3 regions of the Mesorhizobium sp. 113-3-9 genome follow, and region 2 is predicted to be linked to each of the others. Evidence: riboswitches for the same ligand, from Rfam matches in the RefSeq annotation. Region 2 holds a riboswitch; each other region holds the start of a gene.
What was found. A riboswitch is a leader RNA that binds a small molecule or an ion and turns the genes downstream of it on or off. The one in region 2 is predicted to bind cobalamin.
Positions count from the first base shown of each region.

Region 1: it holds a riboswitch for cobalamin, as region 2 does, so the genes downstream of both, bluB (5,6-dimethylbenzimidazole synthase) here and MesoLj_RS32780 (hypothetical protein) in region 2, are expected to answer to the same signal.
Region 3: it holds a riboswitch for cobalamin, as region 2 does, so the genes downstream of both, MesoLj_RS18800 (DUF1636 family protein) here and MesoLj_RS32780 (hypothetical protein) in region 2, are expected to answer to the same signal.

Region 1 covers NZ_AP023246.1:5,804,457-5,814,215, forward strand. Annotated here, with positions in the region: gene MesoLj_RS28440 (exodeoxyribonuclease VII small subunit) at 1-51, opposite strand, end outside; gene MesoLj_RS28445 (histone deacetylase family protein) at 55-981, opposite strand; cobalamin riboswitch at 1,146-1,341, shown strand; partial or broken gene bluB (5,6-dimethylbenzimidazole synthase) at 1,389-2,048, shown strand; gene MesoLj_RS28455 (hypothetical protein) at 2,141-3,124, opposite strand; gene MesoLj_RS28460 (TetR/AcrR family transcriptional regulator) at 3,216-3,824, opposite strand; gene MesoLj_RS28465 (MFS transporter) at 3,945-5,168, shown strand; gene ribB (3,4-dihydroxy-2-butanone-4-phosphate synthase) at 5,400-6,500, opposite strand; gene aroC (chorismate synthase) at 6,617-7,723, opposite strand; gene MesoLj_RS28480 (DUF1344 domain-containing protein) at 7,908-8,168, shown strand; gene MesoLj_RS28485 (histidine phosphatase family protein) at 8,179-8,766, opposite strand; gene fabI (enoyl-ACP reductase FabI) at 8,819-9,640, opposite strand; gene MesoLj_RS28495 (DnaJ C-terminal domain-containing protein) at 9,746-9,759, opposite strand, start outside.
Region 2 covers NZ_AP023246.1:6,823,977-6,833,731, forward strand. Annotated here, with positions in the region: gene metE (5-methyltetrahydropteroyltriglutamate--homocysteine S-methyltransferase) at 1-1,514, shown strand, start outside; gene MesoLj_RS32770 (aromatic ring-hydroxylating oxygenase subunit alpha) at 1,620-2,849, opposite strand; gene MesoLj_RS32775 (homocysteine S-methyltransferase family protein) at 2,899-3,960, opposite strand; gene MesoLj_RS32780 (hypothetical protein) at 3,979-4,278, opposite strand; cobalamin riboswitch at 4,386-4,591, opposite strand; adenosylcobalamin (AdoCbl) riboswitch at 4,757-4,846, shown strand; gene MesoLj_RS32785 (CbtB domain-containing protein) at 4,891-5,100, shown strand; gene MesoLj_RS32790 (CbtA family protein) at 5,220-5,966, shown strand; gene MesoLj_RS32795 (ribonucleotide-diphosphate reductase subunit beta) at 6,050-7,168, opposite strand; gene MesoLj_RS32800 (ribonucleoside-diphosphate reductase subunit alpha) at 7,193-9,755, opposite strand, start outside.
Region 3 covers NZ_AP023246.1:3,872,893-3,882,651, forward strand. Annotated here, with positions in the region: gene cobG (precorrin-3B synthase) at 1-592, opposite strand, end outside; gene MesoLj_RS18790 (cobaltochelatase subunit CobN) at 589-4,347, opposite strand; gene cobW (cobalamin biosynthesis protein CobW) at 4,366-5,403, opposite strand; gene MesoLj_RS18800 (DUF1636 family protein) at 5,406-5,834, opposite strand; cobalamin riboswitch at 5,875-6,079, opposite strand; gene MesoLj_RS18805 (winged helix-turn-helix domain-containing protein) at 6,109-7,308, opposite strand; gene MesoLj_RS18810 (NADH-quinone oxidoreductase subunit A) at 7,698-8,063, shown strand; gene MesoLj_RS18815 (NuoB/complex I 20 kDa subunit family protein) at 8,054-8,635, shown strand; gene MesoLj_RS18820 (NADH-quinone oxidoreductase subunit C) at 8,640-9,242, shown strand; gene MesoLj_RS18825 (four helix bundle protein) at 9,328-9,654, shown strand; gene MesoLj_RS18830 (NADH-quinone oxidoreductase subunit D) at 9,721-9,759, shown strand, end outside.

The DNA of each region.
Region 1 (9,759 bases), 1.0 Mb from region 2:
TGCCTGTTCGAAGCTCATCGCCTTGACGTCTTCGTTGGTCTCAGCAGCCATCATTCATCCTTTCATCAGTCGCCCGACATGGGCGGCGACCGAAAATGCCAGTCCCTGCAGATCGTAGCCGCCCTCAAGCAGGCTGACGAGCCGGTTGCCGCTGTGGCGGGCGGCGCGCTGCATCAGCTGGCCGGTCGCCCAGTCGAAATCGTCCTCGGTCAGGTTGATCTCGGCCAACGGATCACGGTGATGCGCGTCGAAACCGGCCGAAATGATGATGAGGTCGGGCGCGAAATTGTCGAGCGCCGGCAAGACGCGCGACAGGAAGGCATCGCGAAACACCTCGCTGCCTGTCTGCGGCGCCAGTGGTGCGTTGACGATGTTACCGGCGCCGGTCTCGCTCTTTGCGCCAGTGCCGGGATAAAGCGGCATCTGGTGCGTCGAGCAATAGAGCACCGAGGGATCGTCCCAGAAAATATCCTGCGTGCCATTGCCGTGGTGCACATCCCAGTCGACGACAGCGACACGCTCGACGCCGTGCTTCTTCTGCGCATAGCGGGCCGCGATCGCCGCCGTGTTGAAGAAGCAAAAGCCCATTGCGGTGGTCTTTTCGGCATGGTGGCCGGGTGGCCGGGCGGCGACGAAGACATTGTCGGCGCGGCCCGCGAAGACGTCGTCGACGGCCGCGTTGGCAGCGCCGATCGCGGTTATCACCGCCTGCCAGCTCTTCGGGCTGGCGGTGGTGTCGGCATCGATGCGGGCAATGCCCTCGTCAGGGATGGCGGCGCGCACGCGCGCGACGAAATCGGCCGGATGCGCGTAAAGGATGGTGGCCTCGTCGCCTTCAGGCGCCTTGACGCGGTCAAGCTCGGCAAAGGCTTCGTCGTCAAGCACGCGCTCGATGGCGCGCAAGCGGTCCGGCCGCTCGGGGTGACCAGGGGGCGTGATGTGCTCAAGGAAGATCGGATGCGTGTAGAGACGAGTGGCCATGGTCCCTATCTAGTGCCCCAACGCCGCGATGGCCATGCGTCGCGGCCCGATGGCTGGGGAAAATCGCTTCTGCGTCCATTGGCGTCGCTGTGGGGATTGGCGCCGCGAACGCTTCGGCATAAGGTCGCCGTCACTGCCTGGTGCCCGCCAGTCTGTTTGTCTAGCCGCATTCTGCGGCGCCAAGTGATTCCACTTGGCTGCAAATGCTCTGGCGGGAGAATCGGGAACACGGTTGAATTCCGTGGCGTGCCCAACGCTGTGAGGGGGACCGCGCCGGTAAATGCCACTGTCGATGACGGGAAGGCACCGGACGCGGGTTGATCCCGAGCCAGAAGACCGGCCTGGCAGGCACCGTCATCCGCATGGTCAGGCGGAGGACATGGTTTGCAATCGCAAGGGGACAAGCGATGCCGGATGCTATGACCGCTCCTGTCGGCGACGGATTTGACCAGATGGCGCGCGACGCGGTCTACCGTGCCATGTTCACGCGGCGCGATGTGCGCAGTCATTTCCTGCCTGCTCCTCTCGACGATGAGGTGCTGGCGCGGATGCTGCTTGCCGCCCATCACGCGCCGTCGGTCGGGTTCATGCAGCCGTGGAATTTCATCGTCGTCCGCGATGCCGCGCGACGGGAGAAGGTGCGCGATCTGTTCCTGGCCGCGCGAGAACAGGAACTGCCCGAAATCGAGGAAGAACGGCAGGCGCTTTACCGCAAGCTGAAGCTGGAAGGCATCTGCGAAAGCGCGCTCAACATCTGCATCACCTGCGACCGCCAGCGCTCGAAGGGCTCGCCACTGGGACGTTGGCACAATCCGGAGATGGACCTCTACAGCACGGTCTGCGCGGTGCAGAATTTCTGGCTGGCGGCACGCGCCGAAGGCGTCGGCGTCGGCTGGGTCAGCATCATCGAGGCGCAGGCACTGAAAAGCCTGCTGTCCATTCCCGACCATGTAACGCCGATCGCTTACCTCTGCGTCGGCCGGGTTTCCGCATTCGCGCCCAAACCGGACCTTGAAACGCACGGCTGGGGCCGGCGCCTGCCCCTGCCCGAACTGATCATGAGCGAGACCTTTTGCGGGCAAGGCGAGGCACCGCTCAAGTCAGCGGTGGCATGCCTGAACGCCGTCGATACCGCACAGGCGACCGCCTGCCCGGCCGATCAGCGCGTCGCGCCGGCCGCGCCCCAGCGCGAGCCGCCGAAGGAGGAAAGTGCCTTGTCCTTGAGCTCCCTGAACTTCGATGATGCCTCGGCCAGCCTGCTGTCCCAGGACGGATCAGGCACCTGGCCGGCGATGGTCTTGAAATAGACCTGCATCAGGCAGGCGATGGCGAAGGGTTCGATGAACGCCGCCTTGAAGGCCCAGGCAAAGATGATGGCCAGCACGAAGGCCCAGCCGGCGAGTTGTCCGGGCATCAGGAAGAGAATGGCGCCGGCCGGCGCCAGCATCAGCAGGAAGATCACGAACGACACGCCCCACATGATTACCGCCAGCCAGACGGCGTTCTTGACCATGGTCTTGCCGTTCTGGGCGTAGAGAACGACGCCTTGCCGCGCGGTCTCGAAGGGTGAGGACGAATTGATGCGGATGTTGTAGCCGAGGATGATCTCGTCGACATAGGTCAACGACAGGCGGATCACCGTGTTGATGAAGGAAACCAGGCCGCTCAGGCCCGGAATGGGCAGAAAGGCGGCGACGCCGCCGAGCAGGCCGGTGATGGCGCGGATGGCGCCCTTGACCAGCTGGTCGACGACGAAAAGGATGTTGGCTTCGGCGAAACGCTCGGTCACGACCTGCCGGGCATAGGCGATCTGGTTCTGGCCGTCAGGGACATCATGGCCGTCGATCAGGTGGACCATGACGGCGATATGGCCGGCCTTGACGACGTAGAGGATGTATTCGCGGATCCAGTAAACGGCGATAGAGACGATACCGAAACCGACCACCCCGCCCCACAGGGCAAAGGACAGCGGCCCATCGGGATCGGTGGAGATATGGCCGACGCCATAGCCGACCGAGGCGCCCGTGCCGGTCGCCATGATGTAGGCCAGCGTGATGCCGAAATAGACGATCATGCGAAAGACAATGAAAGGCCAGGTCCGCATCATGATGGACACCGACCTGCCGATATCGAAATCCCACATGCCCCGAATCTCCCCTCAGAGATGGCTGGGGAGGATGCGCTCTAACCGAAGATTGTCAATCATGGGCGGGCACCAGGCCGCAGACGGGACTTCAGCTCGATTGCGGACCCGGTTCCTTGAGCAGACCCTCAAGCAGTTGCTTGAACGCCGCCACCACCTTCCTCGACGTGGCTTCGGGGTCGTTTGAATTGGCGATCCGCTGCGACGCCTGGCTGCTCGCCCCGTTGATAAGCCGTGCGGCCGTTTCAGGGTCGACGCCCGGGACGACCACACCTTCCCCCTGCAGCGCGGTCAGATGATCGGTCATTGAGCCGACGCAGGCATTGGCATTCGACCATTGTGCCGGATCGCCCAGCACAGCAGGGCCATCCCGGAACATGATACGCTGGATTTCCGGCTCCAGCGCCATCTCGATATAGGTGGTGCATTCGTCGACGAAACGCTGCCAGCGGGTCGGCGCTCTCGACGCGACCTCGTTCACCCGAGCCGCCATCTCGCCGTCGATTTCGGCGATAACCGCCTCCAGCAGCCCCTTCTTGTCGCCGAAGTGATGATAGAGCGCGCCGCGCGTCAGTCCGGCGGATGCGGTGAAATCGTCCATCGACGCCTCGGCATATCCGATCGTCCCGAAGGCCTGGCGGGCCGCGGCGATCAGCTTGGCGCGCGTCTCGGCGATCATCTCCTTGCGGGGCCTGTGCATGCTTCTGGTCCTATTCACATACGTCTCGTATGCCAATTGACATACGTTGCGTATGGTCTATCTAGTTCTCATACGCTCCGTATGTAATTGTCGGAGCGCCTTTTGTCGAGGAACCGGATCATGCAGAACCCTTACTCAGAGATCTTTCGCGCCCCCGGAGCCAAGGGCTTCGCTGCCGCCGGTTTCCTGGCTCGCCTGCCGATCGCCATGGCGCCTATCGGCATCGTGGCGATGCTGTCGCAAACGCGTGGCGAATACTGGCTGGCCGGCGCTGTCTCGGCGACATTCGCATTGGCCAACGCTTTCCTGGCGCCGCAAATATCAAGACGGGTCGACCGCCTTGGCCAGACCCGGATCGTCGTGCCCACCACAATCATCTCCGTGCTCGCATTCCTGGCACTGATTGCATCGGCCAATCAGGACTGGCCGGTCTGGACGCTGTTCGTGTCGGCGTTGCTGGCCGCCGCAATGCCCAGCATGCCGGCAATGGTGCGCGCACGCTGGACCGAGATTTTCCGCGGCCGGCCCGAGATGAACACCGCCTTCGCCTTCGAGTCGGCGGCGGACGAGTTGGTCTACATCGCCGGTGCATCGCTGTCGGTGGGCTTGAGTGCCGCCCTGTTCCCGGAAGCGGGCATGCTGGCGAGCACGCTGTTCCTTGCCCTGGGCTCGACGGCGTTCATCCTGCAGCGATCGACCGAGCCGCAAGTGCGGCCGATGGGTCACGGCTCGAGCGGCTCCGCAATCCGCCTGCGCCCGGTACAGATCATCACATTCGCCCTGATCTTCATCGGCGCCACCTTCGCGACGACGGAAGTCAGCACCGTGGCAATCACCAAGGAACTCGGCCAACCCGGCGCCGCCAGCCTCGTCATTGGCGTCTACGCGCTGGGGTCGTTCGTGCTCGGCATCATTGTCGGCGCGCTCAATCTGAAAACACCGCTGCAACGCCAGTTGGCCATCGCGGTGGCCGTCATCGCGGTCAGCACGCTGCTGCCGCTCACGGCAGGCACCGTGCCGCTTCTGGCACTCACCGTCTTCATCAGCGGCGTGGCCATCTCGCCGACCTTCATCACGGCATTCGGCCTGATCGAGAGGCATGTGCCCGAAGCGATGCTGACGGAGGGCATCACCTGGGTGACCACGGGGATCGGTATCGGCATGGCGCTCGGCTCCTTCGCCGCCGGCGCCGTGGTGGACGCATTCGGCGCCCAGAACGGGTTCTGGGTTTCAGTGGCGGCAGGCACCATCGCGCTGATCACCGTGCTGCTTGGCCAGCGCAGCCTTGCCACCCACAAATGCGAGCTGGAGGGATGCGACGCCGCCGCCGTTCCGGCCGAGTGACACGGTCGGAATGGCTTAGCCAGCGCGACTTCGTCATCCACGGGCGGAGCGACGCGAAGCGGAGCGCAGACCCGAGGATCCATTCCGTGACCTTGATCATAGGGTGCAGCGGAGCAGAATCTCTGGACCGTTGCGACGCGTCGACGTCACGGCATGGATCCTCGGGTCTGCGCGCGTCGCTTCGCTCCTTGCTCCGCCCGTGGATGACGATATCGCGGAGGCTTCAGGTAGCTAGAGAATCTCGGTCTTCGCGATGTGGATGCCGAAGCCTTCAAGGCCGACATAGTGGCGCTCGCGCGAGGCGATCAGGTTGATCGACGAAATGCCGAGGTCCTTCAGGATTTGCGCGCCGAGGCCGATCTCGCGCCATTCGTTCTCGCGCCGGCGGGCCTCTTCATGATCCTCGCGGTCGCCGCTTGCCGGCCGTTTGCGTTCCTGATGCGCAACGCCGACGGACCCCTCGCGCAGATAGACGATGACGCCGCGCTTGCGCTCGCCCATCGCCTTCATGATGCCGTCCAGCCGATGGCTGGTGCCGAAGACGTCGGTCACCACATCCTCGGAATGCAGCCGCACCGGCACGTCCTCGCCATCGCGGATGTCGCCGAAAACGACAGCGACGTGATGCATCGTGTCCCACGGCAGCGTGTAGGTGAAGACCTGCGCCTTGCCGCCGAGCGTGTCGATATCGGAGCAGGCGACGCGCTCGACCAGCGTTTCCTTGCGCTGACGATAGGCTATGAGGTCGGCAACCGACACCTGTTTCAGGCCATGCTCTTCGGCGAAAGCCTGCACCTGCGGGCCGCGCTTGACGGTGCCGTCGTCATTGACGAGTTCGGAAATGACGCCGATCGGCGGCAAGCCGGCGAGCTTGCAGAGATCAACGGCGGCCTCGGTATGGCCCGAACGCATCAGGACCCCGCCTTCGCGCGCGATCAGCGGGAAGATGTGGCCGGGACGGACGAAATCGGAGGCGCCGACATTGCCATTGGCGAGGTTGCGCACGGTGAGCGTGCGGTCGTCGGCCGAAATGCCTGTCGTCGTGCCATGCTTGAAATCGACGCTGACGGTAAAGGCGGTGGTGTGGGCGGAATCATTGTCGGCGACCATCGGCTGCAGGTTGAGCCGCTTGGCCTCCTCGCGCGGCATCGGCGTGCACACGATGCCGGAGGTGTTGCGCACGATGAAGGCCATCTTTTCCGGCGTACAGTGAACAGCGGCGACGATCAGGTCGCCCTCGTTCTCGCGCCCGTCATCGTCCATGACGACGACGATCTCGCCACGTTCGAAGGCTCGGATGGCTTCGACAATCTTCTTCTGATCGTAAGGCATTGGCGCTCGCTTTGCTCGCAGGGCAGTAGGGGAATAGGGCAGTAAGGCAGTAGGGAAAAGGAAAATTGGGCTCTTTCGGCAGGCAGCGTAACATACTGCCCTACTGGCTTACTGCCCTATTCCCCTCCCTTCCCCGTCTGTCCTCGATGCCGCAGATAATGATCGGCGATCGCGCAGGCAACCATCGCCTCGCCGATCGGCACGGCGCGGATGCCGACGCAGGGGTCGTGGCGGCCCTTGGTCATTACCTCGACGTCGTTGCCGTCCTTGTCGATCGACTTTCGCGGCGTCAGGATCGACGAGGTCGGCTTGACGGCGAAGCGTGCAATGATCGCCTGGCCGGTCGAGATGCCGCCGAGGATGCCGCCGGCATTGTTGGACAGGAACACCGGCTTGCCGTCATTGCCCATGCGCATCTCGTCGGCATTCTGTTCGCCGGTGATACGGGCGGCCTCGAAGCCGTTGCCAATCTCGACGCCCTTGACGGCATTGATCGACATCAGTCCCGACGCGATGTCCTGGTCGAGCTTGGCGTAGATCGGCGCGCCGAGACCTGGCGGAACGCCGTCGGCGACGATCTCGATCACCGCGCCGACCGACGAACCGGCCTTGCGGATGCCGTCGAGGTACTGCGTGAAGACGGGAACCGAAGCAGGATCAGGCGTGAAGAACGGGTTTTCCGCGTCACCGATGAAATTCCAGTTCCAGTTGGCGCGATCGATCGACTTCTCGCCCATCGACACCAATGCGCCGCGCACCACCATGCCCGGCACGACCTTGCGGGCAAGCGCTCCGGCAGCAACGCGCGCGGCCGTCTCGCGGGCCGAGGAGCGGCCGCCGCCACGATAGTCGCGTATGCCGTATTTGACGTCATAGGTGTAGTCGGCATGGCCCGGCCGGTACTGGCGTGCGATCTCGCCATAGTCCTTCGAACGCTGGTCGACATTCTCTATCAGCATCGAGACCGGCGTGCCCGTGGTGATCATCGTCTGGCCGTCCCCGTCGAGGACGAAGCCGGACAGCACCTTCACCTCGTCCGGCTCGCGGCGCTGGGTGACGAAGCGCGACTGGCCCGGCCGGCGCTTGTCGAGTTCGGCCTGGATCTCGTCCCGCGTGAAGCGGATGCCGGGCGGGCAGCCGTCGACCACGCAGCCGAGCGCCGCCCCATGGCTTTCGCCCCAGGTGGTGACGCGGAAAAGATGGCCGAACGTGTTGTGAGACATGGAAAACTGCCCTGCCCGGCAGCCGAGCCGGTTGAAGCCTGCCTTCTATTGGCGTTTTTTGCGGTGGTCAAACTGTCATCCCCGCCGTTTAAGTTTTGACACATTCGGCTGGTTTCTGCTTTCTTCCATCCGCCGTTGAGGATCCGCCGCCACAGTGCCGGCGCAATGACCAAAGAGGACAATCATGCGTACCCTGATTGGCGCTGTTGCCGCCATGCTGCTTTGTTCCACCGCCGCCTTCGCCGGACAGACCGAAGGCCTGATCAAGAAGATCGACAAGGATGCGCTGACGCTGACGCTGGACGACGGCAAATCCTACAAGCTGAACGCCGAAACCGATCTCGACTCCCTGAAGCCGGGCATGGACATCGTCATCGCTTACGACGTGACCAATGGCGAGAATGTCGTGACCGATATGCAGTTGCCGGACAGCGACACGAACTAGCCCAGGCGGCTTAAAGCCACTCCAGGCTCTGCCCTTCAAGCTTGAGCACGCGATCCTGCGGTATCTCCAGGTTCGCGGCCTCGTCCTCGGCCATGTCAAGGACGAAGCGGAACAGGGTGCGCATGACGCCGCCATGCGTCACGCAGATCGTCCTGCGGCCGATCTCGTCGAAACAGGGTTTCACCCGTTCGAGCAGCATCTGGTAGCTTTCCGCCCCCTCGCCGGGCGGCTGAAAATTCCATTTGTCCAGGGCGCGTGACCGGCTTGCTCCGGGAGACTGCGTCTCGAGCTCGGCAAAAGTAAAGCTCTGCCAGTCGCCAAAATTGACCTCAACCAGCCTGACATCGGTTCGATAGGCGAGCGGATCGAGCTTCATCGCGGCGCGGATGCGTTCCATCGTTTCGCGCGTCCGCCGCATCGGGCTCGCGACGAAATCGAAATCCCTGACATCACCGACAAGTTCGGCCAGCCGATGCCCGTTTCCGGTCGCCTGTTCGCGGCCAAGGGCATTGAGATCGGTGTCGGCCTGGCCCTGAAGCCGGAACTCGGCGTTCCACGCAGTCTGGCCGTGGCGCACGATATAAACCAGCGGGTACATCAGGTCTTCCGGAGGTCGGGCAAGGGCCTGGGCGGAGGATGAGCGGAGGGAGTTAGTCCTTGACCGTCGAAATATCGGGCGCGTCGACCGCCTTCATGCCGACAACGTGATAGCCGGAATCGACATGATGCACTTCGCCGGTGACGCCACGCGACAGGTCGGACAGGAAATAGACGCCGGAATCGCCGACCTCTTCCTGCGTGACCGTCTGCTTCAGCGGCGAATTGTATTCGTTCCACTTAAGGATGTAACGGAAGTCGCCGATGCCGGAGGCGGCCAGGGTCTTGATCGGCCCGGCGGAGATGGCATTGACGCGGATCTTCTTGGCGCCAAGATCGACGGCGAGGTAACGCACGCTGGCCTCGAGCGCGGCCTTGGCGACGCCCATGACGTTGTAGTGCGGCATCACCTTCTCGGCGCCATAGTAGGTCAGGGTCAGCAGCGAGCCGCCATCGGTCATCAGCGCTTCGGCGCGCTTGGCTATGGTGGTGAAGGAATAGACCGAAATGTCCATGGTGCGCAGGAAGTTGTCGCGCGTCGTCTCGACATAGCGGCCGGTCAGTTCGTCCTTGTCGGAAAAAGCGATGGCGTGGACGAGGAAGTCGAGCTTGCCGCCCCAATGCTTGGCGACATTGGCGAAAACCTCGTCGAGGCTCGCCGGGTCGGTGACGTCGCAATGGCCGGCGACAAAGGCGCCGAGTTCCGCCGCCAGCGGCTCGACACGCTTCTTGAACGCCTCGCCCTGATAGGTCAGCGCGATTTCGGCACCATGATCAACGCAGGCCTTGGCGATGCCGTAGGCAATCGACCTGTTGTTCGCGACGCCAAGAATGAGGCCGCGCTTGCCGGCCATCAGGCCCTGTCCACCCGCCATGTGAGCGCTCTCCGCAAGGTTTGTGCTTTGTGGAGTGCCTATCGCACAGGCACACTGCCCCTTCAAGCGCTCAAACCGGACAGTTCGGGGGACAAAAGCGCTGGATCAGCCTTTTTGGT
Region 2 (9,755 bases):
TGCCTGTCGCCGGCCTGCACATCGACCTTGTGCGGGCGCCGGAGCAGTTGGAACCCGTTGCCCGCCTGTCGCGAAAGGACCAGGTCCTTTCGCTCGGATTGATCGACGGCCGCAACGTCTGGCGGGCCGACCTGCCCGCCATTCTCGACCGCATCCGCCCGGTCGTTGCCGGCTGGCCGCTCGACCGCATCGAGATCGCGCCCTCCTGTTCGCTTCTGCATGTCCCGATCGATCTGGAGCTGGAGACCACGCTCGATGCGGACCTCAAATCCTGGCTGTCTTTCTCGGTCCAGAAGATGGACGAGCTGACGCTGCTCGCGGAGGCGCTTGTCGAAGGCAAGAGCGCGGTTGCGAAGGAGTTGCAGGCATCGGCCGAGGCCGTCCAGTCCCGCGCCACATCGCTCAAGGTGCATGATCCGCTGGTGGAAGGCCGGCTGCTGGCTGTCACGGAGCCGATGCGGCGCCGGCAGGGCGCGTTCGCCGAGCGGCGCGAGTTGCAGGCACGAAAACTTGGCCTGCCGAACTTTCCGACGACCACGATCGGCTCGTTTCCGCAGACCCCGCAAGTGCGCAAGGCGCGCTCCGCTCATGCCAAGGGCGAGTTGAGCTATATCGATTACGAGGCCTTCCTGAAGAAGGAAACCGAGACGGCGATCCGCTGGCAGGAAGAGATCGGCCTCGACGTGCTGGTTCACGGCGAGTTCGAGCGCAACGACATGGTGCAGTATTTCGGCGAACAACTCGCCGGCTTTGCCTTCACCAAACATGCCTGGGTGCAGAGCTATGGCTCGCGCTATGTCCGGCCGCCGATCATCTTCGGCGACGTGTCGCGGCCACGTCCGATGACGGTCTCGTGGTGGCACTATGCGCAGTCACTTACGGACAGGCCGGTCAAGGGCATGCTCACCGGGCCGGTGACGATCCTCAACTGGTCCTTCGTGCGCGACGACATCCCACGCAGCGTGGCCTGCCGCCAGATCGCGCTCGCCATCCGCGACGAAGTGGTGGACCTGGAGGCGGCGGGCGCGGCAATGATCCAGATCGACGAAGCCGCCCTGCGCGAAGGGCTGCCGCTGCGCAAGTCCGACTGGCAGACCTATCTCGACTGGGCGGTCGAGTGCTTCCTCCTGGCATCGTCAGGCGTTGGAGACGGCACGCAGATCCACACTCATATGTGCTATTCCGAGTTCAACGACATCCTCGATGCGATCAGCGCGATGGACGCCGACGTCATCTCGATCGAGACGTCGCGGTCGAAGATGGAGCTTCTCGACGCTTTCCGGACCCACAAATATCCAAATGAGATCGGCCCGGGCGTCTACGACATCCACTCGCCGCGCGTTCCGGCGGTCGGCGAAATGATCGATCTGATGACGCTGGCCCGGCAACGCCTTGCCGACGGGCAACTCTGGATCAATCCGGATTGCGGCCTGAAGACCCGCGGATGGGACGAGGTCCGTCCGGCACTGGTCAACATGGTGGAGGCGGCAAGACAGCTCAGAGCCGCGGCCTGATCGGGGTGGAGCCGCCAGCGCATCCGATGGCGGCTCCGCTATCTCATTGTCTTGACGCAATTCCCAAGGGAAAGCCCTCACACTTTTCCTGGAAATTGCCCTGGCTCAGGGTCGGCTGATCTCCTCGAGATACCAGCCGATATAGCGCAGCTCATTGTACTCCATCGGCGCGATCGGTCCGGGTACGAAATAGTGCGATCGCACGCCGCGCGCGGTGTGTTCGATGATTTTCTTGTCCTCGTCGGTGGTGACCTTCCACAGCCAGGTCAGCTTCTCCAGATCGTAATCCTGGCCCTCGACCGCGTCACCGCGCACCAGCCAGATGAGTTCCATCTCGCAGGTATCAGCCGTCTTCGGAATGAAGCGGTAGATCATGCCGTGGTCGGGGTAGCAGACGAGGAAGCTCGTGCCGCCGAGATGGATGGAGGTGACGCCACCATCGTAATCGGTGAAGCGGCCCATCAGCGGTGCCACCGGCGAGCCGTCCTGGCTGCCGCTCGAAACACCATCGTAGAGCGCGTAGCGGAAAGTGTGGATGGCTTCCTGTCCGGCGGCCGAATTCCGCCAGCGGTCGCCGCTGCCGATCTCGATACCGAGCGCGCGGGTTCGTTGCTCCATCGCGGCGTTGAGCTGTTCGATCATCTCCGCCGGTTTTTCCAGAGTATGCGTCTGCGAATATTCCGGATGCGCCGGACCGCAATGATAGCACTCGACATAGTTCTCGACGGCGAGCTTCCAGTTGGCGTCAACCTGATAGGTCTCGCGATGCGCCACCCTGGCATCGGCCCAGCCATACTGGCCGCAGCTGGTGCGCAGCGACTGTTCGACCGGATCGAAGTCGAGCGGCGTCTCGGCGAAGGAAATGAACACCAGACCTTCGGCGAGGCGGACATGCAGCCTCTTCAATCCATGCGCGGCGCGGTCGAAATCCTTCGGCATCAGGCGGGCGACGCGCAGCGAACCGTCACTGGAATAGGTCCAGGCGTGATAGGGGCAGACGAAGGCTTTCGCATTGCCCTTCTGCCTGGTGCAGACCTCGGCGCCGCGATGACGGCAGACGTTGAGCATGGCATGGATGGCGCCATCCATGCCACGGGTCAGGATGATTGCTTCATCGCCGAGTTTGAACAGCTCGAAATCGCCGGGGTTTGGAATGACGCTGGAATGCGCGAGGCAATGCCAGTGGCGGCGAAAGACGCGTTCCATGTCGCGCTCGAAGATCGCCCGATCATGGTAGAACGCACGCATCAGGCCGTGGCCCGGCCGGTGCGCGGCCACCAGCCGATCGATCGTATCGCCGTCGGCATGGGTTTGCTGGAGAGGATGCACGTTCATAACCCAATCCTGTCTGGCGATTTGGATGTCTGTGGTGGCCTGGTGCGTGTCAGATCTCGAGGCGCCGGCCCTTGTAGGCGTCTGGGATCGCCGCATCGCTGCCGAAGAAGGCGTGCCTGGACATGTCGGGCGAATAGCGACTGCCGGGTACGCTGCGGCCAAGCGCTTCGGCCACGGCACGGATGTGATGCGGGGCCGCGCCGCAGCAAAGCCCGATATAACGGACCCCGAGATCAAAGGCTTCCCGTGCGAATTCGGCGCATTCGTAGCGATTGCAGGTGAACGGGTCGAGCGCGGTCGGGAACGGCCGGTTGCCGGGAATGCAGGAACAGGCGCGGTCGGTCAGCGACTGGAAGGTCGGTTCCGCGTCAGTCGTGCGGTAGGGCACCGGCAGTGCGGCGACATGGCATGAGATGGCGTCGCGCACTTTGCGCACCACCGGCATCAGCGTCTTCGGCCCGCGCTGGCAGTTCAGTCCAACGACGTCGGCGCCCGCCGCCTCCAGCCGCTTGCAGGCATCGACGACCGAGACGCCGTCGAACATCTTTTCCTCACGGTGGACGGAGAGCGTGACCACGGTCGGCAGGCCGGTTTTCTTCATCACGTCGAGCGCGATCTCGGCCTCGCCGCACCAGTCGATGGTCTCGGCGATGAGGAAGTCGGCCCCCTCCTCCACCGCCCAGCCGATCTGCTCCTCGAACATGGCGCGCACGGCATCGTGGGTCTTCCTGTCGTCAGCCTCATAGGCATTGGTGTTGCAGATGTTGCCAGCCATCAGGCAATCATTGCGGTCGGCGACATCCTTGGCTATGCGCAACGCCTGACGGTTGATCTTTTCCAGAATATCCTCACGGCCGATCACCCTCAGCTTCTGGCGGTGGGCGTAATAGGTGAAGGCTTCGACAACCTCCGAGCCGGCATGGACGAAATCCTCATGCAGACGTGTCACCGCGTCCGGATGTTCGAGAACCACTTCCGGTACGAACGGGCCGGCCTGCAGATAGCCGCGACGTTCGAGTTCGAACAGATAGCCTTCGGCACAGATGACGGCGCCGGCGTCGAGACGTTCGAGCAGGCCGCGCTTGGCCGTGAGAGTAGATTTTGCAGACATGATTTCTTTCCTCGGCACTTAGAGATTGCGGACGCGCGACGGCCACGCGCTGGTTCCGGCGACGACGGCAAGCAAGGTGCGCAGCCGCAAGACGTCCGGATGCAGATGGCCGCAGCGGTCGATCAGCGCGATCTTTTTCAAGGCCGCGGCCTCCAGATCGGCGTCATGCGGCACCGACAGCAGCCAGTCGGAGAACACTTCTTCCGGTGGCGGCAGCGGCGAGACGGCGCGCATCGTCGCCGCATTGACGCGACGCACCGTGCGAGGGCGTTGCGGTCTGCCGGGCGCGAGCCCGGGTATTTCATTGTGCGAATCCATGTTCGTCCTTCTTTGCAAGGACTGAACCTGGTGGTGATGGAGGAAAGCCACGGTCGGCGCTGAGGCCGGTCCGCATCTACCTCTTGACCGCCCACCGCGATCAGTCGAGTTCAAATCTGTTCGAGGCTGGTTTCCGGGCTCCGAAGGGGTCTTTTTGGACCGGTTCCGACACCTTCCCAGGCATTTGCCCAGTGGTCTGTTGTCGGAACGCACGCTTCGCTACCGTTGCGGGGGCAGCGCCGGAATCTCACCGGCTTCCCAATTATCCCTCCGGCCGAATCGACTGAAGGGCACCTTGAACCCCACGATATAAGCACCTGCTCGCCAAGGCCGTCCACACGGAAACGACACGGTCGGGGCGGAAAGCCGATAGAACACCGACACGAGGGCCTCGTTCCGGCAGGTCGAACACATTCCCGTGTGATCGATCACATCTCGTTGACAGTAACAGCGCCGGCTGAATAGGCTGGCGTCAGAGTTACGGGTTTGGAAGCCGGTGAAATTCCGGCACGGTCGCGCCACTGTGATCAGCAATTGTTCTTGCTGAAAGTCAGGCCTTCTCCCGTGAAAATGGTTTCGATCAACGGGACGCTGAATCCCAGGAGAGCCTTAATGTCCAATACCACCTTTGCACCAACCTACGGTCCGGTTCCGATCCCGGCGAAAGAGCTTCTTCCGTGGGCGATCTTCGGCGGTCTCTTGTGCCTGCTTGCGATCTATTTCGTCGGCGCGGAAGAAGGTGCCACCTCGATGATTTCGGGCATGTATGTCCATGAATGGGTACATGACGGTCGCCACCTGCTCGGCTTCCCTTGCCACTAAGAGTTGGCCATTGAGAGCTGGCCATCCCGAAGGGATGCCGTCCTGATCATTTGTTTTAGCGCGTGACAGCAACCGAAAGGCCGGGGGCTTTTCGAGGTCATGCTTCGGGGATCATGAACATGGTTGGTAGTCTTCTGCTGCGCGGCATGCTGGTCGGCATCGTCGCAGGGCTTCTCGCATTTGGTTTTGCCAAGATCTACGGCGAACCGCAGGTCGACCGGGCCATTGCCTTCGAGGAACAAACCGCCCAGGCCGCCGGCGAAGCGCCCGAGCCTGAACTCGTCAGCCGTCCTACACAGGCCGGGTTCGGCCTCCTGACCGGCGTGCTGGTCTATGCCGCGTCGATCGGCGGGCTGTTCTCGCTGGTCTTCGCCTACACCTATGGCCGCATCAGCAGCCTGGGACCGCGCGCCACCTCCGCAGTACTGGCCCTGGCAGCCTTCGTTTCAATCGTTCTGGTTCCGGACCTGAAATATCCCGCCAATCCACCTTCGGTCGGCAATCCCGACACGATAGGGTCGCGGACAGTGCTGTTCTTCATCATGCTGGTGATCTCCATTGCCGCATTGACGGCGGCGGTCGGGCTGTCACGAAGGCTTTGGGCACAGTATGGCCCTTGGAACGCAACGATCATTGCGGGCGCGGCATTCATCGCGGTCATAACGGTCGCCATGTACGTGCTGCCAACCATCAACGAAGTGCCGGAGAAATTCTCGGCCGATCTCTTGTGGCGCTTCCGTGTTGCCTCGCTTGGCATCCATATGGTGCTGTGGACCACCATCGGTCTTGTCTTCGGCGCCATCGCCGAGCGCAGCTTCGCTGATCAGGGCTCGCGTTCGGCGTCCTCTCGTCCTGCCTTGCGTTAAATACGTTCCGAAGGTTGAGGAGGCTGTATAGTGCGGCGCCCTTCATGGCCGCCGTTCTATCGTTCGCGAATAGCTGCGTGCTGTTAGTCCCAGACCAGCGCACCGCCATTCTGGTATTCGATGACGCGGGTCTCGAAGAAGTTCTTTTCCTTCTTCAAGTCCATGGCCTCGGACATCCACGGGAACGGATTCTCGACCTCGGCGAAGACCAGTTGCAGGCCAAGCTGGGCGCAGCGGCGGTTGGCGATAAAGTGCATGTAGGTTTCGCAGAGGGGCGCATTGAGGCCAAGGAAACCGCGCGGCATCGTGTCCCGTCCGTAGGCGGCCTCGAGTTCGGCCGCCGTGCGGATCATGCCGCGCACCTCCTCCTGGAACGCCTTCGTCCACAGATGCGGATTCTCGATCTTGATCTGGTTGATGACGTCGATGCCGAAATTCAGATGGATGGATTCGTCGCGCAATATGTACTGGTACTGCTCGGCGATACCCACCATCTTGTTGCGGCGGCCAAGCGACAGGATCTGGGCGAAGCCGGTGTAAAACCACATGCCCTCGAAGATGACGTAGAAGGCGACGAGGTCGCGCAGGAACGCCTGGTCGGCCTGCGGCGTGCCGGTGCGAAAATCCGGATCGTCGAGATGCTGCGTGTGCTTGAGCGCCCAGGCCGCCTTGTCGGTGATCGACGGCACCTCACGGTACATGTTGAACAGCTCGCCTTCGTCCAGGCCGAGGCTTTCGACTATGTACTGGAAGGTGTGCGTGTGCACCGCCTCCTCGAAGGCTTGCCGCAGCAGATACTGCCGGCATTCCGGGTTGGTCAGATGCCGGTAGATCGCCAGCACGATGTTGTTGGCGACCAGCGATTCCGATGCCGCGAAGAAGCCGAGATTGCGCTTCAGCATGCGCCGCTCATCCTCCGTCAATCCGTCCTTCGACTTCCACAGCGCGATGTCGGCCTGCATCGACACTTCGGTCGGCATCCAGTGATTGTTGCAGCCATTGAGGTATTTTTCCCAGGCCCAGCGATACTTCAGGGGCAGCAGCTGGTTGACGTCGGCACGCGCGTTGATCATGCGCTTGTCGTCGACACGAACGCGGCCGCCGCCGCGTTCGATGAGACCGAGGCCGGTGGCATCGGCGAGCGGAGGCTCCGTCGGCGCGGGATGGCGGGCGGCGGCGGTTGGTTCTGACCAATCGAGCATTTTTTCTTCCTGTTCTCTTGCTGCTTACTGGCAGGCTTCGCATTCGGGATCGTCGACGGCGCAGGCCTTGCCCCAGGCGGCATCCTCACTGATGACGATTGGAGCGGCGGCAACGGCGGCAACCGACGACACCGCATTGAGCTTTCCATCGGTGCCCTTGAGCGTCGATTTCTCGACATGCGAGGCCGAACGCGAGCGCAGATAGTAGGTGGTCTTCAGGCCCATGCGCCACGCCAGCCGGTAGAGTTCATCGAGCTTCCTGCCGGAGGGATTGGCGATGTAGAGGTTGAGCGACTGCGACTGGTCGATCCATTTCTGGCGCCGCGACGCCGCCTCGATCAGCCAGGCGGAGTCGATCTCGAAGGCGGTGGCATAGAGCGCCTTGAGGTCGTCGGGCACGCGGTCGATCTGGCCGACCGAGCCATCGAAATATTTGAGGTCGGAGACCATCACCTCGTCCCACAGGCCGCGGGCCTTGAGGTCATGCACCAGCGCGGCATTCACCACGGTGAAGTCGCCAGACATGTTCGATTTGACGAACAGGTTCTGGTAGGCGGGCTCGATCGACTGCGCGACGCCGCAGATGTTGGAAATCGTCGCCGTCGGTGCGATCGCCATGGTGTTGGAGTTGCGCATGCCGGTCTTCCTTACCCGCTTGCGCAAGCTCTCCCAGTCGAGCGTCGATGAGCAATCCATGTCGACCTTCGCGCCGCGCGCGTCCGACACCAGCCCGATCGAGTCGATCGGCAGCACGCCTTTCGACCAGAGCGAACCTTCGAAGCTGGGATAGCGGCCGCGCTCGGCGGCGAGATCGCAGGAAGCGGAAATCGCGTTGTAGGCGATCGCCTCCATGCTGGTGTCGGCGAAGGCGATCGCCTCGGGCGATGCATAGGCAATGCGCAGCGCCTGCAGCGCATCCTGGAAACCCATCAGGCCGAGACCGACCGGACGGTGGCGCAGATTGGACTGCCGTGCCTCCGGGATGGTGTAGAAATTGATGTCGATGACATTGTCGAGCATACGCATCGCCGTACCGGTCGTCCGCGCCAGGTGATCGAGGTCGAGGCCTTTCAGGGTGACGTGGTTGGCGAGATTGACGGAACCCAGATTGCAGACGGCGACCTCGTCCTTCGAGGTGTTGAGCGTGATCTCGGTGCACAGGTTCGAGGAATGCACGACGCCGACATGGCCTTGCGGCGAGCGGATGTTGCAGGGGTCCTTGAAGGTGATCCAGGGGTGCCCGGTCTCGAACAGCATGGTCAGCATCTTGCGCCACAGGTCGAGCGCGCGAACCTTCTTGAACACCTTGACACCGCCGGCGGCGGCCTTCGCCTCAAAGGCTTCGTAGGCCGCCTTGAAGGCCGTGCCGTAGAGGTCGTGCAGGTCGGGCGTTTCATCAGGCGAGAACAGCGTCCACTCGGCATCGGCTTCGACGCGGCTCATGAACAGGTCCGGCACCCAGTTGGCGGTGTTCATGTCATGCGTGCGGCGGCGGTCGTCGCCGGTATTTTTCCTCAGGTCGAGGAACTCCTCGATGTCGACATGCCAGGTCTCGAGATAGGCGCAGACCGCGCCCTTGCGTTTTCCGCCCTGGTTGACGGCGATCGCCGTGTCGTTGGCGACCTTCAGGAACGGCACGATGCCCTGGCTCTCGCCATTGGTGCCCTTGATGTGGGCGCCGAGGCCACGCACCGGCGTCCAGTCATTGCCGAGACCGCCCGAATATTTGGCGAGCAGCGCATTGTCCTTCACGGCCTTGAAGATGCCGTCGAGATCGTCGGCGACCGTGGTCAGAAAGCATGAGGACAGCTGCGGCCTGAGCGTACCGGAATTGAACAGCGTCGGGGTCGAGGCCATGAAGTCGAAAGACGACAGCAGGTCATAGAATTCGATGGCGCGCGCCTCGCGGTCGATCTCTCTGATGGCAAGCCCCATGGCGACGCGCATGAAGAAGGCCTGCGGCAGTTCGAAGCGCTTGCCGCTGGCGTGCAGGAAATAGCGGTCGTAGAGCGTCTGCAGGCCGAGGAACTGGAACTGCAGGTCGCGCTCCGGCTTCAGCGCGGCGCCGAGGCGGGCGAGATCATAGCGGCCAAGTTCGGGATCGATCAGTTCGGCCTTGATGCCGGTGGACATACATTGCGGGAAATAGGAGGCGTAGCGGCTCGCCATCTCGGCATGCGTCGCCTGTTCCGCCCTGCCGGCGACAAAACTCAGCGCCTCGCGCCGCAGCCGGTCGAGCAGCAGGCGGGCGCTGACGAAGGCATAGTTCGGTTCGGTCTCGACCAGCGTGCGCGCCGCCAGGATCGGCGCCAGCGACAATTCATCCAGCGTGATGCCGTCATAGAGGTTGCGCCTGGTCTCGGTGAGGATGGTTTCAGCTGAAACCGCTTCCAGGCCGGCGCAGGCCTCGTCGATGACCCGACGCAGCCGCGCCTCGTCGAGCGGCGCCAGGCTGCCGTCGTCCGCCTTGACCTTGAGCACCGACGACGACGCGTCCGCCACGCTCGCGCTGTGGGCCTGGCGGTCGCGACTGCGCTCCTCGCGGTAGAGCACGTAGGCGCGTGCCACCTTGTGGTGTTCGCTGCGC
Region 3 (9,759 bases), 3.0 Mb from region 2:
CGACCATCCTGAGTGCCGCGACGGCTATGTCTCTCGCGGCATCCGCGTCGACCTTTGCCAATGCTTTCGCGTTTAGGCCGTCGCCGGCAACCGATACACTCCAAACGATGTCGTTGTCGGCTCGCACCGCCTTCAGCCTGATATCCGCCGTCACCGCGTCCATCGTCAATTGCCCGCCGCCATCGACAACAACCGAAACCTTCGGCCCCAGCCTTGGCGCCAGCCCGGCCTCTTCAATCGCCATCCTGATCCGCTCTGCCAGCGGTCGCGGATCGGCGATCTCCTTCGGATCGATACCCGCCAGCGGTCCTGTTTCCACCGGCACGCCGGTCCGCACCGCAATGCCCAGCGCATCGACCTCCGCCGCCAGCAGCGCGGCGCTCTCCGCTGTCAGCCCACGTATCTGCAGGCTGCCGCGCGCTGTCACTTCCATGATGCCGTTGCCATGCCGCAGGGCGGATTCGGCCAGCCCGATCAAAAGCTTCGGCGTCAGTGCTCCGGCAACCGGGTTGAGCCGCACCAGGAGGCCATCGCCGGTCTGCATCGGTGCCGACAGGGCCGGACAGGCGCCCCGGCGCGAGAAGGCGTTCATGCCGCCACTCCCAGCGCCTCGGCCTCCGCAATCAGGGCAACAAGATCGTCGTCGATGGAATTGCGCAGGGGATGCCAGAGGCCGCGCCGGCGCGCCGAGAGAAAACGCTCGGCGATGATTTTCGCGGCGGCCGGGTTTTCGCGCAGGATGAAGGCGCGAACTTCCTCGTCGCCGACATAGGCGTCGTGTACGGCCCCGATCAGCGCGCCCGAAATGGCATGGGTGGTCTCGGCGAAGCCGACCAGCCGGTCGACTGTCTCGGCGAATTCGGAGGCGCCGCGCGGGCCGTGCCGCATCTGTCCGGCAATGAAACGCGCGTTGACGGCGCGGGCGCGTACCACGCGCGAGACGGCCTCGCCGACCGAACGCGGCTTCGGCTTTTGCGGGTCCGTCGTGTCGAGGACGATGACGTCGGCATTCCGGCCAAGTGCTGCAAGTGCTGCCGAAAAGCCGCCGATGAAGGCGACGTCGGCGGAGCCTTCGAGAATGTCGCGGCCGGGGTCGTCGCCGGTGTGGACCAGAAGATCGGCTTCGGCGATGCGGGTTTCGAACGCGCCGGGCGCCGAGATGCCTTCGCCGCCGGCACCGCCATAGGCATGCGAGGTGGCGTCGAGATAGGCGCGGCCGATTTCTTCGCGCGCCGCCCAGTCGCCGCTCGAGAGGAGATTCTCGACGCCGGCGCCATAAGTGCCGGGCGAGGTACCGAAGATGCGCGGGCTGATCTTGCCGTCGGCTCGGGTCCGGGCCGCGAGCGGGTTTTCCGAATCCTCTTCGTCGCGCGCGGCGACGGCATTGGCGGCGGCGTCGATCAGCGCGATCTGGGTCGGGAACATGTCGCGGAACAGGCCCGATATGCGCCAGGTGACATCGACGCGCGGGCGGCCGAGCGTTGCCGGCGGCAGCACTTCGATGCCGGTGATGCGGCCGGTGGCGGCATCCCATTGCGGCCGGCAGCCCATCAGCGCCAGGCCTTGCGCGATTTCCTCGCCGCCGGTGCGCAGCGAGGCCGAGCCCCAGAGGTCTATCACCAGAGAGCGCGGCCAGTCGCCATGTGACTGGAGGTAGCCGCGCACGACCTCTTCCGCCGCCGCCTTGCCCAGATCATAAGCGGTCGGTGTCGGCATGGTACGTGGATCCGACGTGAACAGGTTGCGGCCGGTGGGCAGCACGTCGGAACGTCCGCGCGCCGGCGCGCCGGCCGGCCCGGCCTTGACGTGGCGGCCATCGAGCGCGGCGAGCAGCGCCGACCTTTCAGCCTCGGCACTTTGGCGGCGCATGGCGTCGGACTCATCGTCGGGCGCGCGGCCGTAGATATGCAACCCGTCCTTGATGGCGAAGTCCTTGAGGTCGCAGAGCCAGGCGTCGATGCGGCGTAGCGCCTCGTCGGGCGCGTCGGTCCTGGCGACACCGGCTTCCGAGGCAAGGCCGGTTTTTTGCGCCGTCTCGACGATCAGTTTTGCCAGGCGGTCGCGGCGGCGACGGTCGAGGCCGTCCGCCTGGGCATATTCGTCAACTAGGCGTTCGAGTTTGTGCTGGTCTTCGTCCAGTCCCGCGCCGGCCAGCGGCGGCGGCAGATGGCCAAGCGTGACGGCGGCGACGCGCCGCTTGGCCTGCGCCGCTTCGCCTGGGTTGGAGACGATGAAGGGATAGATGACGGGCAAGGGACCGGTGACGATCTCGGGAAAGCAGCTTTGCGAGAGTGCAACCGTCTTGCCCGGCAACCATTCCAGCGTGCCGTGCGCGCCGACATGGATGAGCGCATGGATGCCGAGGGATTTGCGCAGCCACAGGCCAAACGCGATCAGGGCGTGGCGCGGAGGCAAGGTTGGATCGTGGTAGTCGGCGCGGCGGTCGGCGGAGCGGCCACGGTCGGGGGCGAGGGCTACGGTGATGTTGCCGAAGGTCGCGGCGCGGAAGGGGAAGTGTTTTCTGCTTGATAGTGAAGGTTGGCGCGAGGCGCCCCCCTCTGTCCTGCCGGACATCTCCCCCACGAGGGGGGAGATTGAGCTGTCATCCGCGCTTTCGCCAATCTCGAACGTTGCAGGAAGGGTGCCAGCGACGAAACTGCCAATCTCCCCCCCTGTGGGGGAGATGTCCGGCAGGACAGAGGGGGGCGCCTCGCGCAAAGCTATCTCTTTGGCCTTCCCCCACGCCGCCTCAACGGCAGTCATAGCCTCAACCGGCAATTCCTTCGAGAAGGTAAGGTACTCCTCCAGCCCCAGCCCGTCGGCACTCCGCTCCAGCAAATCCAGTAACCCACGCGGCGTTTGCGGAATCCCCTCAACCGCATAACCCTGCTCCTTCAGGTCATGCAGCATTGCCAGCACGCTGGACGGTACATCGAGGCCGACGGCATAGCCGGTTCGGCCCGGTGCGCTTGGATAGTCCGGAATCAGGATGACAAGCTTGCGCTCGGCGCGTGGTGCCCCCTGCAGCTTGATGAAGGCCGCCACGCGATCCGCCACCTGAACTACGCGATCCGGCTCCGGCCGGTTGGCGAAGGCGCGATGGCCAAGTGCCGGATCGACATCGCTTTCGCCCTTGAAGGAAATGGCGCCGGCGAGGATGCGGCCGTCCAGTTCTGGCAGCACGACATGCATGGCGAGGTCGGCGGGCGCCAGGCCGCGCTGGTTGTTTTCCCAGACGTCGCGGCGTGTGGTGGCGACGATGACCTGGAAGACGGGCACGCCGGCACGGTCGAACAGGGTTTCGACGCCGGGTTCGGCACCGGAGGCGAAGGCGGTCGCGGTGATGATGGCGGCGGGTTTCAGCGCGGCGAACGCGGTTTCCACAAAGGCGAGTGACGCCGGCTCTTTCAGGCTGGAGACGAAGATGGGGACTGGGAGCATGCCGCGTTGGCGCAGTGCTTCAAAAAGGGCATCAATCGGCGCGACATCGGCGGCGAGCAGCATCGAGCGGTAGAAGAGGATTGGGATGGTGGGGGCGCTGAGGTTCCCAGCGTCGAGTTCCGTCGCCCCCCTCTCTGTCCTGCCGGACATCTCCCCCTCAAGGGGGGAGATTGCTCTGTCGTTGACGGCCTCGCCAATCACAGACGTTGCAGATGGCTCTTTTTTCGTCGGGGAAGAAAAAGCGCCGAGGCCGGCGACGGCTGATCTCCCCCCTTGAGGGGGAGATGTCCGGCAGGACAGAGGGGGGGGCGAAGGATCGTCGACCTCCAAAAGGTCTAGCTTCTCTACAACCCCCACTCCAGGCTGATAGTACCCGGCCTTTGGCACCGCCATCGGCTCAACAACGGCCGCGTCCTGTCCGGCCAAACCCGCAAGGCGCTGTACCAGCGCGCTCATATTGGCCGGGCCGCCTTCGCGGAAATAGCCGAGCAGCGCGTCCAATTCCTGGCGCGGCAGCGTCGAGGCTTCGATCAGCCTGAGATCCTCGTCGTGGCTTTCACCGGGAAGCAGCGCCAGTTTTATGCCGCGCTCGCGGGCGATCGAGGCCAGCTGGTCGCAGCCATAGCGCCACCAGTCGTAGCCGCCGAGGATGCGGACCAGGACGATTTTGGCGTGGCGGGCGACGCTGTCGATCCAGAGGTCGACGGACATGGGATGGCGTAGGTCGCGCAGCGCCGCCAGCCGCATCGAGGGCAGGCGGCCGGCATCCGCCTTCCACGCGGCCGCCAGTCCGGCGAGATCGCTGTCGGTGAAGGACAGGGCCACGATATCCGCCGGCGTCTGCCGCAGATCGACCGGCTCGGCGAGATCGTCGAGCGAGGCGGAGGTCGTGGTGAGGATATGCATCGCGGCCCGTGTCTGAAATCAGCCGGCGAGTATACGCTCGATTGCCGGGCGGTTCAGCCCCTTGAGGCCGATGACGACCAGGCGCGAGCGGCGATCATCCTCGGCGGTCCAGGCGCGGTCATAGTAGTGATTGACGCGCGGTCCGACGGCCTGCAGCAGGAGCCGCATCGGCTTGCCGCCGACCTCGACGAAGCCTTTCACGCGCAGCACGTTTTCTTGTTCGGCGGCGGTGGCAACGCGCTTTGCCAGCTCGTCCGGATTGGCGATCGAGGGGATGTCGACGATGAAGGTGTCGAAGTCGTCATGCTCATGGTCGAACGCGCCGTCATGATGGGATTTGCGGTTCTCGATATCGTCCTCGACGGCGAGACCGAGGCCGAGCAGCACCGAGGGATCGACCTTGCCATGCGAGGTCGGCACGATCTTCACGGCGCGGGCGGAATGTTCGTTGACGATGGCATTGGCGCGGGCCGAGCCGGCGGCGTCCATCAGGTCGCTCTTCGAGAGGATGATCAGGTCCGCGCAGGCGATCTGGTCCTCGAACACTTCCTCGACCGGGTCGTCATGGTCGAGGCTCTCATCCCCGGCGCGCTGCGCCTGCAGGGCGTCCATGTCGTTGGCGACGCGGCCTTCTGCCAATGCCGGACCGTCGACCACGGCGATCACGCCATCGACGGTGACGCGGCTCTTCACGCTCGGCCATTGGAACGCCTGGACCAGCGGCTTGGGCAGAGCGAGGCCCGAGGTTTCGATCAGGATGTGGTCGACCTTCGGCGTCAACGACAGGATCTGGTCGAGCGCCGGCACGAAATCGTCGGCCACGGTGCAGCAGATGCAGCCATTGGCGAGTTCAACGATGTTCTCCTCCGGGCAGGTGTCGATGCCGCAACCCTTCAAAATCTCGCCGTCAATGCCGATGTCGCCGAACTCGTTGACGATGATGGCAATACGCTTGCCGCCGGCGTTTTCCAGGAGATGGCGGACCAGCGTCGTCTTGCCGGCGCCGAGGAAGCCGGTGACGACGGTGCAGGGGACGCGGGATACGGAAGCGCTCATGATCAGTCCTTCAGCATGTCGAGGGGAGGGATGCGGGCAACAAGGCCGCGCTTGAGGGAATCGGGGCGGCCGCGCCACGGGATGAGGCCGTCGGTCGAGGTGGCGAAGAGTTTGGCGCCGGTGACGAGGTCGGCGCCGCTGGCCGCGGTCAGGTCGCCGAACACATAGCTCCAGCAGCCATCGCGCAGGATCGCAGCGCTCAGCCGGCGCTTGCAGTTGCCGAGACATTCCACCGTGCGGACGCGGATGTTGTCATCGGCTGCGGCGCGGCGCGTGTCCTCCGCCAACAGTTCGCCGGCGCGGGGATGGGCGTCGGAACCGGTCTCGTCGCGACAGGAGGCGCAGACGATGACCGTGACGCCGGCCAAGGCTTCGCTGTCGGCGGACGAATTGTCCGCTGTGCCAGCCGAAAAACTGCCGTTCTGGTCCAAAAAGCCGGGCTCCTTGCCCGGAAACCCGCCGGGCGATCGGATTCTCTTGTCGCAGACGGCAGGTCTCCTGGCTCGCGGGTCATCGCCTTGGGTGCCGCCTTCCCGGGAATTCCCAGTGGCTTTCGGCCTTGGCTCTTCGCTTACAGTTGCGGGGACAGCCGCGGATTTGAGATTTTTCACCTCGCACCGCATTCCCTCTTAGCCCCTGCCGTTGCGGGCAGGGGACCGTCTGGACCGGATTTAGGCTTTTGCAGGCAGCGGTGTCAACGCGGGCTTACGACACGGCGATGTCGGCCAGCGCCGGACCCAGATCGCCTGCCGGAGTCACGTCCATGCGTTCAAGGCCAAGCCAGCCCTGCATCTGCTTCAATTCCTCGAAGAGCTGCGCGGCGGTTTCAGGCGGCGCGCCGGGCTCGGGGTAGGCGGCATGGACGCGCAGGACGCTGGCCGGCCGGTCCGCCTTGAGGTCGACACGCGCGACGATCCGATCGCCGAGCAGGAAGGGGAGGACGTAATAGCCGTATTGGCGCTTTTCAGCCGGCGTGTAGATCTCGATGCGGTAGTGGAAATCGAACAGCCGCTCCGAGCGCGAGCGCTCGAAGACGACCGGATCGAAGGGCGCCAGCAAAGCACGCGCCTCGATTTTCCGGGGCAGGCGCGCGTCCTTGTGAAGGTAGGCCGGCTTGTCCCAGCCTTCGACGCGTACCGGCAGCAATTCGCCCGACTCGACCAGTTCCTCCAGCCGACCCTTCATGTCGGCCGGCGACAGCCGGAAATAGTCGCGCAGGTCTCCTGATGTCGCCACGCCATGGGCGCGGGCCGAGATGCGCAGCAATTCGCGGTGCGCGTCCTCGGCCGGGGGCACCGGCAGGTCGAGGATCGCCTGGGGCAGCACGCGCTCCGGCAGATCGTAGAAGCGCTCGAAGCCGCGGCGGTGCGCCGTGGTGATGCGCCCGGCCCAGAACAGCCATTCGAAGGCGTGCTTGGCATGGCTCCAGCCCCACCAGCCGCCCGAACCTTTCTGGCCTTCGAGCGCCGAAGCGGCGATCGGGCCGCGCTCGACGACCGCGCGGTAGATGTCTTCTATATAGGCGGCGTGTTCGCGGCCCCATTTGGCCAGTCCCAGATACATTTCATCGCCTTGCTCGGCTCGCTGCATGCGCCAGCGCATCAGCGGGTAGGTCTCGACCGGCAGGAACGAGGCCTCGTGCGCCCAGTATTCGAAGACAGTGCGCTTGCGCGTCACGGCGGCATTGTCGAGCAGCGTGAGCGGGTAGGGACCCAGGCGCGAATAGAGCGGCATATAATGAGCACGCACCACCGCACTGACGGAATCGATCTGCAGCAGGCCGGTGCGGGAGAGCACACGGGCGAAATGGCGGCGGTCAGGTGTGCCATTTGGGCGCGGATCGAGAAACCCTTGAGCGGCGAGTGCAATGCGGCGGGCGGCGGCAAGCGAGATTTTTTCCTTCATGCAGGGATCACTCTGAGGGGCTTCGGCTGTGGGTCGCGTCTTTGTCTGGGCAGGTTCTTGTCGCAAAACCGGGGTCCACTTTTGCGGAACCTGCGTGGTGATTCCAACCCATGCTAGCAGGGTTTTGGCGGCAACCATGTCAGGAGAGAAAAGTGGAGTAAAAAGCGAAGGAAATCAAACAGGAGCGGATCGGACCAGTTTCTCCGGATATGCCGTCCAGGTCGGCGTTTTGAACAAGGTTTGACTTGCTTCGCTGGAAGTGCTGCGCTAACCCTCGCCGCGTTGCAGCATAGGCCCCTTAAAACGGTTCAGCGGTTAAACTGTCACGCTTCCGCATTAAGGTCCGGTGCTGTAATCAAAGTGGATTGGCGCCAACGGAAAGCCGCTGCATGAACGCACTCCTCAGTTCGTACCTGCCTATCGTCCTGTTCATAGGCGTGGCACTGGTCGTCGGCCTGGCGCTGCTGGCCGCCCCGTTCCTGGTGGCCTACCGCAATCCCGATCCCGAAAAGCTTTCCGCCTACGAGTGCGGTTTCAACTCGTTCGACGATGCCCGCATGAAATTCGACATCCGTTTCTACCTGGTGTCGATCCTGTTCATCATCTTCGACCTGGAAGTGGCCTTCCTGTTCCCCTGGGCCGTGTCCTTCTCGAAGATCGGCATGCTCGGCTTCTGGTCGATGATGGTGTTTTTGGCAGTGCTGACCATCGGCTTTGCCTATGAATGGAAAAAAGGAGCGCTGGAATGGGATTGAACGACAGTTCAGGCACCATCGTCGCGCCGAAGCCGAAGGGCATTATCGATCCCAATACCGGCAGGCCGGTGGGGGAGGACGATCCCTTCTTCCTCGAAATCAACAATGAGCTTGCCGACAAGGGCTTTCTGGTCACCTCGACCGAGGCGCTGATCACCTGGGCGCGCTCGGGCTCGCTGATGTTCATGACCTTTGGTCTGGCGTGCTGCGCGGTCGAGATGATCCACACCTCGATGCCGCGCTACGACTCGGAACGGTTCGGCGTCGCGCCGCGCGCGTCTCCGCGCCAGTCCGACATCATGATCGTCGCCGGCACGCTGACCAACAAGATGGCGCCGGCGCTGCGCAAGGTCTACGACCAGATGCCGGAGCCTCGCTACGTCATCTCGATGGGCTCCTGCGCCAATGGCGGCGGCTACTACCACTATTCCTATTCGGTGGTGCGCGGCTGCGACCGCGTCGTGCCTGTCGACATCTATGTGCCCGGCTGCCCGCCGAGCGCCGAAGCTTTGCTCTACGGCATTCTTCTCCTGCAGAAGAAAATCCGCCGCACCGGCACGATCGAACGGTAAATCCATGGCCGCATCCCTGAGCGAACTGTCGACCTATCTCGGCGAAAAGCTGATCGGTCGCGTCAACGACGCGGTGCTCGCCTATGGCGAGCTCACCATCCATGTCGAGCCGCGCGACCTCATCGAAGTGGTGACCTTCCTGCGCGACGATGCGCGCTGCCAGTTCATCTCGATCATCGATGTCTGTGGGGCCGATTATCCGTCGCGGGCCAAGCGCTTCGACGTCGTCTACCACCTGTTGTCGCCGAAGCAGAATGTGCGCATCCGCGTCAAGGTGCAGGCCGACGAGGAGACGATGGTGCCATCGATCACCGGCGTCTATCCGGGCGCCGACTGGTTCGAACGGGAGACCTACGATCTCTATGGCGTGCTGTTCTCGGGCCATCCCGACCTGCGCCGCCTGTTGACCGATTACGGTTTCGAAGGCCATCCGCTGCGCAAGGATTTCCCGCTGACCGGCTTTGTCGAGGTGCGTTACGACGACGAAGCCAAGCGGGTCATCTACGAGCCTGTGGAATTGAAGCAGGAATTCCGCAATTTCGATTTTCTTTCCCCTTGGGAAGGCACGGATTACGTGCTGCCCGGGGACGAAAAAGCGAAACAGTGAGTAGGGAAGTAGTGAGTAGTCAGTAGGGAAAGAATTGGAGCAACGGATCGAATCTTATCGCGACTTGAAGGTGTGGCAATCGGCGATGACGCTCGCCGAAGATTGTTACCGCTTCACCAAAGAGTTTCCGAGGGATGAGATTTACGGCATGACCTCTCAGATGCGCCGATCAGCAGTTTCGATCGCGGCGAACATCGCAGAGGGATACGGTCGGGAAAACAGAGGGTCGTTCATTCAATTTTTGCGCGTGGCGCAAGGCTCGTTGAAGGAACTGGAAACGCACACACTGCTGGCATGCCGGGTTGGCTTGCTGCGAAAAGACAATGAGACTGAGCTGCTGCTGCGATGCGAAGAGATTGGAAAAATGATGAGATCTCTTATCCGAACGGTGCAGGCCAAGCAGGCGGAATGAAGCAGGCATTGAGATTGATGATCACTACTCACTACTCACTACTGACTCTTCGCCAGAGGCGCCACAATGGCTGAGACCTCCGTCCGCAATTTCAACATCAATTTT